2 regions of the Paenarthrobacter aurescens genome follow, and region 2 is predicted to be linked to the other one. Evidence: riboswitches for the same ligand, from Rfam matches in the RefSeq annotation. Region 2 holds a riboswitch; the other holds the start of a gene.
What was found. Region 2 has a riboswitch for cyclic di-AMP ahead of ABI796_RS18660 (hypothetical protein). Riboswitches for the same ligand answer to the same signal wherever they lie in the genome.
Positions count from the first base shown of each region.

Region 1: another riboswitch for cyclic di-AMP. It lies ahead of ABI796_RS04905 (C40 family peptidase); the one in region 2 lies ahead of ABI796_RS18660 (hypothetical protein).

Region 1 covers NZ_CP157456.1:1,020,506-1,024,167, forward strand. The annotation lists gene ABI796_RS04895 (metal-dependent transcriptional regulator) at 1-554, shown strand, start outside; cyclic di-AMP (ydaO/yuaA leader) riboswitch at 737-978, shown strand; gene ABI796_RS04900 (M23 family metallopeptidase) at 983-1,819, shown strand; cyclic di-AMP (ydaO/yuaA leader) riboswitch at 1,959-2,128, shown strand; gene ABI796_RS04905 (C40 family peptidase) at 2,133-2,876, shown strand; gene ABI796_RS04910 (NlpC/P60 family protein) at 2,976-3,662, shown strand, end outside.
Region 2 covers NZ_CP157456.1:4,022,502-4,026,163, forward strand. The annotation lists gene ABI796_RS18650 (ATP-dependent DNA ligase) at 1-826, opposite strand, end outside; gene ABI796_RS18655 (hypothetical protein) at 872-1,105, shown strand; cyclic di-AMP (ydaO/yuaA leader) riboswitch at 1,235-1,381, shown strand; gene ABI796_RS18660 (hypothetical protein) at 1,384-2,865, shown strand; gene ABI796_RS18665 (CdaR family transcriptional regulator) at 3,101-3,662, opposite strand, start outside.

The DNA.
Region 1 (3,662 bases), 1.4 Mb from region 2:
TGGAGCGCGATGGCCTGGTGATTGTGTCCAACGATCGCCACTTGGAACTGACGGAAACGGGCCGGAAGCGCGCCACCGAAGTCATGCGCAAGCACCGCCTTGCAGAGCGCTTGCTGGCCGACGTGATCGGGCTGGATTGGGCCTACGTGCACGATGAAGCCTGCCGCTGGGAACATGTGATGAGTGAGCGCGTGGAGCGCCGCCTCTATGAACTTTTGGAACATCCCACGGAGTCTCCGTACGGCAACCCCATCCCCGGGCTTGAGGCGCTGGGTGGCCTTGCCAGCCAGCCTTTCCCGCGGCTGGATGTGAACCTGCTGCAGGCCATGGACGGATATGCCACTGATTCCCGCGTGGTGGTCAGCCGACTCGCCGAACCCATCCAGGTGGAGCCGGAGCTCCTCACCCAGCTGGACGAAGGCGGGATCCGCCCTGGAGCCAGTGTTTCCCTGGAACGCGTTGGCGAGTACATCTCCGTCCGGGTTCCCGGCATTGAAGGCGCTTTGGAGCTTCCTCCGGAAGTTGCCGCGCACGTGTTTGTCTCTCTCAACTGACCAGAGCTGTACGCTGCCGTGTCAAACCTCACTTTTGGCTGTTTCCAGCGCGTGTGACCTGCGGTTTTCTGCAAATGATGATAAGGGCCTTCTGCGCTGAGCGCGTTCCTGTTGATAACGAATTTATTACCGAAGGCCTTAATCCCCTATAGTTATCTACTAGCGCTGATACCAAAGCGTTACCTGATCCGGAGCCGAGCTCTGCCAGCGGATCAGGTGTGTCATCCACCACTGGCAGAGGCGGGGGAACCACAAGCGGCTGTCTAAAGAAGCAGCCTTGGGGTGAAGTCCGCAGCAGAAGTGCCCACGTATTCAAGTCCCTCTTGGGATACCTGTGTGCCGTGAGCGCTTCGTGCGGACCGGGTCTTTGTACTCTCTGACCCGAATCCGACAGCTAACTTCGCAGGCTTTTGAGAGAGGAACAGAGTTTGACATCGCAGAACGTCAGGGGCCGTCGCCGCGCGTCGGGCCCCGCTGCTGAGCTGCGGCCAGCCACCGTCGTAACGGAGATCCGGCCACGCGACACCGAGCGTCAGGTGCGCCGCCGTAAGAGCCCGTTGCGCCAGGTTGCCGACTTCGCCGCTGCCAGCGGCGTAGGGCAGAAGGCCGGTGTTGCGCTTGCCGCCACCGGACTTGCCCTCACTGTCGGTCTGCCCGCCACCAGCCCCGTCATGGCCACTTCGGAATCGGGCCAAACCGAATCCGCCCTTGCTGTTGCCGCTCCTGCCGGTAGCCAGCCCGAGGTCTCCGCTGCAGCGTCGGCCAAGATCGACTTCAGCCGGGCCGCCGTCGCCACTGCCGCTGACCCCGATGGAAAGCTGAAGCAACTGCTCAGCGCCCAATCGGCCGAGAGCATCCAGCGCGCGTCATCCGTAGGCACCATGGCCAGCCCCCTTGATACGCTCGCCACGGCTTCCCCGTTCGGCTACCGCATCAGCCCCTTGACCGGCGGCGCCGGTGACTTCCACCGCGGCCAGGACTTCGTAGCCCAGTGTGGCACCGCGGTTCACGCAGCAGCCACCGGCAAGGTCACTTTCGCCGGATGGCACGAGTACGGCGGAGGCAACCGCGTGGTCATCGATCACGGAAACGGCCTGGAAACCACGTACAACCACCTCTCGTCCTTCACTGTCCAGGTAGGGCAGACCGTTAACCGTGGCGACACCGTCGCGCTGAGCGGCACCACGGGCGCTTCCACCGGCTGCCACCTCCACTTTGAGGTTCAGGTCAACGGCGAAGTTGTAGACCCCATGGGCTGGCTCTAAACGAAGTTGATGGTCGTCTCTCGCATGTGCAGGACGCCCCGTGACCTGAATGTGACATTCGCGGTGAACTGTTATAACGTACAGAGCGCATCGGCTTTTTAGGGGGCCGATGCACTTGAGTGGATTGCCTAGCTCTGCCACCGCTCAAGGTCCGTTCGCAAAAATCGTCTGGCAGGGGCGGGGGAACCACTTCCGGTCTTCGCAAGAAGGCCTTGGGGTTAAGTCGCAAAACTTTCTTTGAAAGCCGCGCGGCCGGATGACTCCCATCCGAATCCGACAGCTCACCTCGCAGGCATTGGGAGAGGCTACCTACGTGTCATCACGCACTACCCCTGCGCGCCATCGCGCCCAAACGGTTCGTACGAACCCGTTGAACACGCTTTCAAAAGCTGTTTCCTCCAACGCCGGAACCATGGGCCGTCAGGCCGTTGTTCTGGCCGCAGCTTCAGGCCTCGTCCTCACCGCCGGATTGCCCGCACAGGCAGTGGACGCCGAGCTTTCCAAGACCGAAGCCTCCAGCACCCAACAGCTGGTAGCTACTGCAGTGGTCACTGCAGAGCCAACAGCCACCGTCTCTTTCGAGAGCCCCACTGTTGCCACCCAGGAAGCCCCCAAGGTAGTACAGCGCGCAGTTCAGGTAACCGAACGCGCCGCGTCCACCACTGAGGAAGCTCCTGAAGCCGTTACGGCGAAGTCTTCCGAGGCCAAGGACCCGGCTGCCAGCGCAGCTGCTTCCGGCCTGGCGGCTATTGCCTACACCGGAATCGGCTCTCCCTACGTTTGGGGCGGAACAACGCCTAACGGTTGGGATTGCTCCGGCTTCACCCAGTGGGTTTACGCACAGGCAGGCATCAGCATTCCCCGCGTGAACGCCTGGACGGCCATGACGCCCACCAGCACTCCTTCTCCCGGCGACCTCGTCATGCAGAACGGCGGAGCCCACGTGGGCATCTACGTCGGCAACGGCATGATGATCAGCGCTTTGAACCCCGGTCAGGGAACGCTGCTGCACTCCGTAGCTTCCACCGGCACCTCCTCGTTCTACACCCTCCGCTAGAAATAACCCGGTTCGGGGTGGGGCGGCATGCCCACAATGCCGGCCAACCCACTACCCGCGTGCACCCCAACTGCACTCGGATACGAAAAGAGAAAAATCATGACCAGTGCAAACAAGCTTGCACGGCACCGCGCTGAGGCCCCTAAGACCAGCTCGCTCGCCGTCATTGCCAAGGCTGTCAGCTCCAACGCCGGTGGCGTTGGCCGCCAGGCAGCAGTGATCGCCGCAGCTTCGGGCCTGGTCCTGACCAGCGGCATCGCGGCAAACGCTGCGGACACCAATGTTGATCGTGAATCGACGTCCACGTCTGCCCTGGACGTTCAGTCTGTAGCCCAGGCCACCATTGCCGCAGACTCCACTGTGGCTATCTCTTACGAGCGCCCCGTGGTCACCACCGTTGAAGCCCCGCCTCCCGTTGTAGTGGAAGAAGCCCCTGCAAAGGTTGAAGCCAAGGAAGCAACCACGGTTGCCGCCAAGGCTGCCCCGGCAGCAAACGCCACGGTCGCCGTCAGCAACGCAACTCCCGCTCCGGCTCCAGCAGCTCCTGCAGCTTCCAGTGGGCTCGGAGCATCCATCGCTGCAGCTGCCTACGCCCAGCTTGGCGTCACCCAGGACTGCACCATGCTGGTTACCAACTCCCTGGCAGCAGTGGGCATCAACTTCCACGACTGGCCTGCAGGCTACCTGTCCCTGGGCCGCACCGTCAGTGCAGCAGAAGCCCAGCCCGGTGACCTCGCCTACTACGCAAACGGTGGTTTGGCCGGACAGGCCCACATCGCTGTTTAC
Region 2 (3,662 bases):
CCGCGGCTTCGTCCTGCTTGGCCCACTCACCCCAAGGGTGCTCGCTGAGTTCAATCCGGTAGGGCTCCAGTTCCGCCACCAAGGCCTCGCGCTTGGCCATGGGGAACGAGGCCACCACCCCCACGTGATGCAGCAGGCCAGTGTCGTCATGGAGGCCCAGCAGCATGGAGCCCACAACCTTCGCGGTCTTGTGCCAGCGGAATCCCGCCACCACGCAATCTGCCGTTCGCTCGTGTTTGGTCTTGAACATGACGCGCTTGTTGGGCTGATAGGCCCCATCCAGCGGCTTGGACAGCACTCCGTCCAGGCCGGCACCCTCCAACTGCACAAACCACTCCTGCGCCCGCTCCAAGTCGGTTACCGCCGGAGTTACGTAGACCGGCGGCTCCGCTTTGGCGAGCGCGCGTTCCAGGATGTTCCTTCGCTCGGAGAACGGCTTGTCCATGAGGTTCTCATCGCCAAGGGCGAGGATGTCGAAGGCAACCATGGATGCAGGGGTCTTCTCTGCGAGCATCCGCACCCGGCTGTCGGCGGGGTGGATCCGCTGCTGGAGCACCTCGAACTCAAGCCGGTTTCCCTCGATCAGGATGATCTCGCCGTCGATCACGCACTTGTCCGGCAGGTTCTTCCTAAGGGCCGCCACTACTTCGGGAAAGTAGCGGGTCATCGGCTTCTCGTTCCGGCTTCCAAGGATGATCTCGTCGCCATCCTTGAAGACGATGGTCCGGAACCCGTCCCATTTGGGCTCGTAGTGCCCAACATCAGGGATGGCCGGAACGGATTTGGCGAGCATGGGCGAGACGGGTGGCATCACGGGCAGGTCCATAGACAATGTCTACCTGCCACTGCACGCCGAAGCTAGTGTTAGGCCATGGATATCTTGCTCGTGTTGGCCGCAGTGTTGGGCGTTCCGGCCTTGCTGGCGGCGCTCTGGTACTGGTCTTCACGGCACAACAAGCGAGGGAACGTTCGGCGGGGAGCTACCGGGGGCATGCTGGGGGTAGTGGATGAGATCTTTCGGCCGGAGACCCATCAGGCAGTGCAGATCCAGAAGATTCAGCAGGAGTTGCCTGCGCCCGCACCGGCCCCGAAGCCTAAGTCATAGAACCCTGCCGCTTGGGCCGCCGTACCGCCCGTTACATTAATGTGACTTTACTTTCCGGCTCATGTACCGTCGTAGGGCGACCCGAATCTCCGCTGGGCCGCTTCCGGATTGACGCCGAGCTCTGCCGCAATCCGGGATCCGCCAGACCCGCGGCAGAGGCGGGGGACCCACAGTTCCCGGGCTTGGATTCCAAGTCCTCGGGGTGAAGCCGCTACGGCGGCCGGACGGCCTCGTCCGAACCCGACAGCTAACCTCGAAGGCGTTGAGAGGCAACAACCATGTCCCCAACCATGGATCAGCCGCGCCGCGCCCACACTGAAGGCGAGCGCACCAAGCCAACCGGACGCCGTCGGGCCCAACCCAGCGGATCCCTTGCCGGCGCGCCGGCAGACTCCGCCGCTCCGCTTCGGGCACCGGACAGCCCCGGCTCTGTAAATACAAGCACGACGCCGGACCTCGCCACCGCTGCCATGTCCCCTATGGCGGCGTCCCCTACTGCGCCGTCCCCTACTCGGGCGCAACTTCGCGCGGCCGAGCGTGAGCGTGCTGCCCAGGCAGTGATCGCACCTGACGCATCCTCCTCTGAAGCGGCACAGAAAAGGCACGAACCAGCCACTACAGCCCTACCCACCATCACGGGCAGCGTTGTTGAAACGCCCCCTGCACCCCGGGCGTCCACTACCCCGGGCCCGCCAACCGCTGCCATCCCCATTGTTCCTCCAGCGGAAATTGTTCCTCCAGCGGTGACTTTGCCGTCAGAGGAGACTGTGCCGTCAGCGGTGAACCCGGGCTCGCCGGAGTTCAGCACCCAGGAAACCGCCACTGCGGCCATTCCCGTAGTGCAGCCAGCAGCACCGGAACCCGCAACCGCAGCCATTCCCGTTGTTGCAGGCCCTGAGGAACTGACCCCGCACACTGAGTCCACCCGCACTGAATCTCCGCGCGGCAAGTCCCCCGCGCAGGTTGCCGCGGCGGCCACAGCCTCGGCGTCGTTGGCTAGCCGCAAGGACGTGCGGAAGCAGGCTGCCGAAACCAGCAGGCCCAGCTTCGGCTCCGCGGCCTCGTTCAGCCGTGAACCGCAGGCCGCCCTCCGGAAAGCTGCGTCGGTCAAACAAATGAGCCAGCGCATGGCAGTGGTTGCTGGCGCCCTCGGCCTTGTGCTGACGGCGGGTGCGTTGGGGCCGGCGCTTGGCCTTCCCTTCTTTGGCCAGGAAACCCCGGCGCAGGAAGCCAGTGGAAGCGACGGCCGAACCTCGGGCTCGGCCATGCCAGGGCCCAAGGCTTCCTACACCAAGACCTCCTCACCTCTGGCCTCCACTCCTTCTGCCACATCAGGGGCAACGGCGTCCTCGGAAGCCGGCCAACCCGCAACCATTGCGGAGGCACCCGGGGCGGTGTCGCCGTCGTCGGCTCCTACCCCGCAGGTTTCGCTCGCGGACCCGGTGTGGGTTCCATCAGCGGCGCCGTCCGCGGTCCCGGCAGTTCCCGGCAACACCAGCCCGGCACCCACTCAGCCTGCGCCGGCTCCGAGCGAAGTGCCGTCGGACACCATCACAACTCCGCCCGCACCGACGCCCACCGTCACACCCACCCCGACTCCCACGGTCACACCAACACCGTCGCCCACCCCGACCCCCACGGGTACTGCGACGCCAACGTCCAAGCCGAAGCCAGGTAAGCCCACGGCTGCCTCGGCTCCGGCGCCCAGCGGATCGGCGTTTCAGGACATCCTGGATGCCGCACAGAAGGTCCTCGGTTGAGCACGCGCCTGCCCCGGACCTCCGCCCACACGGGGTGGCATAGCCGCTACTGCAGCAGCAGCCGGAGTGCCATGTTCCGTCGGCGGATAGGACGTTGGAGCTGCCAGCGCTTGCGGCGCTCCTAAGCAGGCAGGGCATCCCAGGCAGGGGCACCCCAGGCAGGGGCAGCGACAACTGAGGAGGCGGGCACCCGGACGGATGGCCGCCTCCTGTTGTTTGCCGCGGCCATGTCGCCTTAGATCCGCGGGCGCACAGCCCAGCGCTTCGCCTTCAGGGCGGCATGAAGTTCGAGCCGGATTGCGCCGCTCAATGGATCAGCGCCAATGAGCTGCCGTATCCGCCCCAGCCGGTTGTAGATGCTGCTTCTGTGGAGGTGAAGTTTGGCGGCGACGTCCTGAACAGAACCGTCATTGTCATAGAGGAGTTCCAGGACGGGCAGCAATTCGCCGTTTTTGTCGTGATCCTCAAGGGCCTGAAAATGCACGGATCCTGTGTCATCCCAACCTCCGGGGGCCACCAGGCGATCGAAGAGTTGATACACACCAACTGTCCGGCTGTCCACGAGTTCGCCCAAGGGTTGGTCCACGGCGGCCGCTTGCGCCGCAACCTTCGACTGCCGATAAGCGCCCGCCAGTTGCCGGATGACATTGAACGGCTCACTGATCCCCAGGATCACCCTGTCCACCTTGCGTCCTGCACGTTTTGCAAGCTCCAGCTGATAGTGCACCAGCACCTGCGCGTGGTCCGCCCTGCCGCCCGACTCACGGAACAGGACCACCGAATGCGTCTCCGTTCCG